Regions from separate parts of the Cerasibacillus sp. genome, predicted to be linked through region 1. Evidence: riboswitches for the same ligand, from Rfam matches in the RefSeq annotation. Region 1 holds a riboswitch; the other holds the start of a gene.
What was found. Region 1 has a riboswitch for FMN ahead of VIG73_RS13240 (ECF transporter S component). Riboswitches for the same ligand answer to the same signal wherever they lie in the genome.
Positions count from the first base shown of each region.

Region 1 (3,217 bases):
GGAATGATTATTGGTTATTTATATACTGGTGGTCCCATCCCTATTGCTTACACACCTTTTGGAGAACTTTTTTCTGGGGTATTAATGGGAACAGTCATTATCGGTATTAGCTATTATATTCAAACATTAACAATTACATTAAACGTAATCTATATTTCAATTCCTGTCGCAATCTTTATCGGTGCGATTCTCATGGCAAACAATATACGAGACTTAGATAATGATAAAGAAAGTGGCAGACATACTTTAGCTATTTTACTCGGTCGAAAACAAGCCATCCAATTCCTAGGATTATTATTTCTAATCGCTTATGCTCTAACGGCTATCTTTATTGTAAATGGTATTTTGCCTAGATGGTCAGTCATTACCTTTTTAAGTATGTTTAAAGCTTTTGATGTAATAAATAAATTCCAAGGAAAATCAGAACCGATTGAAATGATGCCTGCAATGGTAGCTACAGGGCAAACGAATACAATCTATGGTTTCCTACTAGGCATATCGTTATTATTAGAGAAACTGATCTAAAAAGAGGGATATCTTTGAACATTGATGATACAGTTATCAAGTTATTAGGCATTGAAATCAAGTCTTCAGATAAAGAAAAAGTACAACTGACCATGCCCGTCGATGAGAGAACGCGTCAACCAGCTGGATTCTTACATGGTGGTGCAAGCGTCTTACTTGCTGAAACAGCTGCCAGTCTGGGCTCATATTTAAATATTGACCCCGAAAAACAACATGTATTCGGTCTCGAGATTAATGCTAATCACATTAAAAGCAAACGTGAAGGCTATGTTATGGCTACAGCCACTCCTCTACATCTAGGACGCTCAACGATGGTTTGGGAGATAAATATTACGGATGAAGATGAACAGTTAATTTGTGTTTCTCGTTGTACAATCGGGGTTGTACCGAGGAAAGTTCGTTTATAATCAACATATATAGGAGAGCCTGCTCCAAGAAAAGGAGCAGGCTCTTTATTTTATGATAAAGCATGTTGTTTTTTCTCAATCCATTGACGCATTTTTAGAAACACAGGAACAAATACGAGTCCGACAATAATACCTTTAAGAATATTGAATGGAAGAATACCAAATAATACAGCAGCACGCTTAACGTGAGCAAGTGCCATGTCCTCCATCCCCATAAACATCGCATAGATCGGTAAAATGACAAGATAATTTAATACACTCATGGCGACTGCCATAATGATTGTACCAGCGACAAGACCAGTCACAATGCTTTTTGTCCCTTTATAACGATGATAGAGAACAGCTACTGGTACGATAAAAAGAACCCCAGCTAAGAAGTTAGCTGTAACACCGACTGGTTCGCCGCCTCCAATTGAAAGATATAATAAGTTTTTTATTCCTTCAACAATCACCCCAGCCATTGGTGAAAAAATCAATGCCGCAATTAAGGCAGGAACCTCACTAAAATCAATTTTTAAATAAGCTGGTAAAAATGGGAGTGGGAAGTTCAGGAAAAATAGTAACAGTGATATTGTTCCCAATATGGATAAAATCGTTAATTTAACTAGTTTTGATGATTTCACATTTGTTTGCATCATCAACTACCTCCTTCATCTATTTATCGATTCACATCTCGTATGATGAAGGATTTAGCCTTGGACAATTTTCCATTCAAAAAACCCTAAAGCCTAATCGGGGCTTTAGGGTAAACATTGTCATAGGAAATGAAGGCACAAACTGCACCTGTTTTGTCTTCAAGCTACTCATCTTCTCCCATCCAGACTTTAACTGTCGGTTCTGGATTCACACCAGATCAGCCACTATTTTAGTGGGTCACGGACTTCGAACATAATTATTCGTTACCGTCGGTCGGGAATTGCACCCTGCCCCGAAGATGGAATCGATATATTATTGTATGATTATAATAACTTAAATGTGCTGAAATAGCAAGTATAGAAGTTTTTACGGGTTTTTCATTCCTTCATTTATGCTAGTTTAGGATACCTTATGATGAAATTGGACAACAATTACCAACAAGAAAAAAATAGGTATAAAAAAAGGCTTCCCATAAACTGCTAGGGAAGCCTTTATGACTGATTGGTTTATTCTACGTTAATGAATAGTTTACCTTCAGCCTTCTTACGTGATTCATTACCAAATGAATCTTTTACCTTAACTTCAATCTGCCCACCATTTGCTTGAACGCCTTTTGGCACAGTCCAGTAACCGACATATTTACCTGGTGATACTTCCATCATCGGTAATTCAACTGGGTTATCTGTAGAAGATAAGTTTGCCAATGGTAAATAAACTGCAAACGTTGCATTTAGATCAGGAGCACTTTCGAATTCTATTTTAATACTATCTCCTGACTCAAGATACTTATCTTCGCTTGGCGTTAAATTAATGATTTCAGGTGCATCATATTGAGCGTATAGTGTAACTGTTTTCGTAGTTGTATTACCAGCTAAGTCAACAGCAACAACTTCAATTTCATTAGCACCATTATCTAGTAAAATACGTTTAGCGAATGTACCGTTATCATTGATCTTCGTCTTCTGACCATTAACGGTTACTGAATCAAGGTTTTCGTCTGCAACACTTCCTTCAACGGTAACTGTTTCACGATTCGTCTTATCATTATTTCTTGGACTATCAATCGACAGTTCTGGGTTAACCGTATCTAAAGTAACTGTTACAGTTTCAGATTCACCCGTTTTTCCACCATTTTGAATAGAAACAGCTTTGAATTCGTTCACACCTTCTGTTAATTCCATATCAAAGCTAAATGTTCCATTCTCACCAATATCAGCGGAACCAACTTCTTCTCCATTATTTAGTAATTGAATCGTTGTTGTCGGTGAAGCTGTTCCTTCAATTGTCATGTTTGCTTCATTAGTTACAAATGATTCGGCAGGTGTTGTAATAACAGGTGTATCTACTTCATATGCCACTCGTGCACGAATCATATAGTTACCCTCATCCGCTGGAGATTTTGACCAATTACCACTAACGTATTGATAGCTTCTTCCAGCATTTGCACTACTTTCATCAGTAGCAAGACCAGGAGCATAAGGATTGTCACGTGTCTGAATGTAGACCATGTAGAAGTCTCCATTTACGATAATATTATGCTCTCTTAGATCAACGACTGTCCATTCACCATTTCTTAATGCCTCTGCATCAATTGGTCCAACTAGTTTCTTACCCGGTTGTCCGTCTGTTCCGGTCGCATCCCACACTTC
Region 1 is NZ_DATBTY010000073.1:254,077-257,293, reverse strand. Features, by position in the region: gene VIG73_RS13250 (1,4-dihydroxy-2-naphthoate polyprenyltransferase) at 1-525, shown strand, start outside; gene VIG73_RS13245 (hotdog fold thioesterase) at 540-932, shown strand; gene VIG73_RS13240 (ECF transporter S component) at 983-1,567, opposite strand; FMN riboswitch at 1,734-1,872, opposite strand; gene VIG73_RS13235 (S8 family serine peptidase) at 2,075-3,217, opposite strand, start outside.

Region 2 (3,217 bases), on a different contig from region 1:
ACTTTTCTTAAATATAATCTATTGGTGTATAGCTCTATTGACAATACTTTTACCTCCAAAAATGTTATTTATATGGATTAAAAATATTGTTATCTGCGCATCGTTCAGTCCCTTCAAGTTAATCTCCGCTAATTATACAGGAAATTTACGTTTTAATAAATAAACAATTATTAATTGGATAATCTGTAGTTTGATATTGGTGAGCGTTAGAAAATGAATCCGAAGTAAGTATCCTTGGCTTATTTCCAGCGGCTACTCCATGCTTGACACTAACTATGTAATAAGCGAAGGCAGTATCATGGGGGGCGCAGAAAAAAAGCTCCCTAAATAGAGAGCTATACTATACGCTAAAACAATCCTGCATCTCTAGCAGCTTCAATACTATCTCTAGCGAAATCAAATGGATCCCCTACATTTTCCCAATGCATATACATTAATCTCGGTTCATCAAATAACCAATGATTATGGAGGGCTGTAACTATGATCCCTCTCTCTCGGAGTTCAGAAATAAAAGGATTAATTTCTTCTTGAAGAATAACTGTTTCTCCTAAATTTAAGGTGTCGCCACATATACTATTTTCAAATGACAGGGCAAATGGTAGAGACAAAGGAGATTGTGTTCTTCTGTTTAATATCGTCGCATCAATATCCCTAAGCCGTGATACAGCACATACATCATCAGTAGATGCTAAAATTGATCCACCTATTATTTCAGCTAATCTCGCACAACAGCATGATTCCATACTTTATCACCTCCATACGTTACTTATAAGGTATGTAAGAAGTAAATGCCTGTTTGGATGATAAAGCTAAATGGTAAAAAATAGGTTAGTAGCTTGAATGATAAGAATCTATTTTGCATTATATTGATTTAGATTAGGAAAAAAGAAGTAGTAGAATCATACAAGGTTATTTCTCTCTTTATAAATCATGCCAATTATACAGTTAGGTGTAACGGATAGCTGAATTTTAAAATACACTTATAATCAATGCCGATGATAATATTTAAGCTGATGGCAAAATAGTTGGACTGGTTAAACGGTTTATTCATATTTTCGTAAGAGAAATATTGAATCACAATGGCTAAGCTGAATAAAGATAAGTAAGAAATAAGATAGATGTTTCCCCTTTCAGTAATTTATTATGAATAAATGATTGGTAAGAAAATAATAACTTGATGCCCCCTAATCGAGTTTCGTTTCGATTATAGATTTAACAGGATATTTTAAAACTATTCTATAATTACTGCACCCCATAATTGTCTTGTGAACTATTAATAGATTAGCATTTCACCCGATGCGACCTCGTTAAAAAATAGAAAGAGACAACGAGTGAGAGCCAGCCACCACTCGATACAAACTAGACTTAGATTAGCAACTAATAACGTGAAGAACACCACCAAAAAATGCCGTAGAACCACAAATTCCAAAATCTAAATCTCTTGCCAATTCTACATACTTCCGTTATCATGATCATGTAATAGAATATTAGTTTTTCTTTCGGGGCAGGGTGAGATTCCCGACCGGCGGTGATGAAGCGAAGGCTTCTTAGTCCGTGACCCGAGTGCTTGTTGCATTCGGTGGATCTGGTGTAACTCCAGAACCGACAGTATAGTCTGGATGGGAGAAAGAATTGGAGCGCGTATGAAACGTGAGGTATCTCCGTGGCTAAAACCAAGCTATTTACTTGGTTTATTTGGGTATGCTTGTAGCCTTTGAATATAAGTGCTATGCAAACCCTATATGACCTTTTCGGATATACCCATGTTATTCCTAGTTTTCCTTAAATTCTGACTCTATGCCCCTGAAGCAATTTCAGGGGCTTTTTTGATGGGAAAAAATAAAAAATGGAGGTGATCATGGTGGACGATAAAACATATATGCAATTGGCACTGAAATTGGCTGAACAAACACTCGGCCAGACGAGCCCGAATCCAGTTGTTGGAGCGGTAGTCGTGAATAAAGGGCAAATTGTCGGAATGGGTGCCCATTTAAAAAGGGGAGAGGCCCATGCGGAAGTTGTAGCTCTTGATATGGCTGGTGAAAAAGCTAAAGATGCGACATTATATGTCACATTAGAGCCCTGTAGTCATTACGGAAAAACGCCGCCTTGCACGAATAAAATAATCGATAGTGGTGTTGAGCGGGTTGTTATTGCAACATTTGATCCGAATGAAAATGTGCATGGAAAAGGTGTGAAGTGCCTTAAACAAGCTGGGATTGATGTCACGGTTGGCATTTTGGAAAAGGAAGCACGGGATTTAAATCGTTTCTTCTTCCATTACATCCAAACGAAAAAACCATATGTCACGTTAAAAGCCGCCATGAGCCTCGATGGAAAAACAGCTACCAAAACGGGTGACAGTCAATGGATTACAAGTGAACAAGCTCGGCGTGATGTGCATCAGCTTAGAAAACAGCATGATGCGATTTTAGTCGGTGTTGGGACCGTTTTAAAAGATAATCCGAGTTTAACAGCACGATATCCAGACACGGGTCATCACCCGATACGAATTATTTTAGATACACATTTATTAACGCCAATTGGTCGCCATGTAATAACAGACCGTCAAGCGGAGACATGGATTTTTGTTGGTGAACATGTAACGAACCAGGAAATAGCTCGTTTTGAGCGTTTTCCACAAGTCAAGATTATCCGACTTCCAACAGAAAAATTAGAACTTAAAGATGTCCTTTCATATCTCGGTAAAAAAGAGATGACGAGCGTTTTTGTTGAAGGTGGTTCAGAAATTCATGGGAGTTTTCTACAAGAAGAGCTATTTAATCAAGTGATTATGTATATCGCACCGAAACTAATTGGTGGCAGACATGCTTACACAGTTTTTGCGGGTGAAGGTTTTTCAGCGATGGAGGATGTTACAGATTTACAATTGATAGATATTGAGAAAATAGGAAGCGATATCAAAATCATTGCCGAACGAAAAGGAGAGGATCACGTTGTTTACAGGGATCGTTGAAGAAGTCGGTACAATTAAACGTCTGACTAAGGAGTCGCCACATGCTTGGGAGCTCACGATTCAAGCTGCACATATTTTAGAAGATGTGCAGCTTGGTGACAGCATTAGCGTGAATGGGATTTGTTTGACGGTTACTTCGTTTGATACAAGGCATTTTACTGTTGATGTCATGCCAGAAACTGTACGCTCAACTTCATTTCAGTCATTAGGGCACGGGTCTCAAGTTAATTTAGAGCGGGC
Region 2 is NZ_DATBTY010000043.1:11,129-14,345, forward strand. Features, by position in the region: gene VIG73_RS08675 (GNAT family protein) at 1-44, opposite strand, end outside; gene VIG73_RS08680 (DUF1259 domain-containing protein) at 348-743, opposite strand; FMN riboswitch at 1,492-1,635, shown strand; gene ribD (bifunctional diaminohydroxyphosphoribosylaminopyrimidine deaminase/5-amino-6-(5-phosphoribosylamino)uracil reductase RibD) at 1,862-2,977, shown strand; gene ribE (riboflavin synthase) at 2,958-3,217, shown strand, end outside.
Region 2: another riboswitch for FMN. It lies ahead of ribD (bifunctional diaminohydroxyphosphoribosylaminopyrimidine deaminase/5-amino-6-(5-phosphoribosylamino)uracil reductase RibD); the one in region 1 lies ahead of VIG73_RS13240 (ECF transporter S component).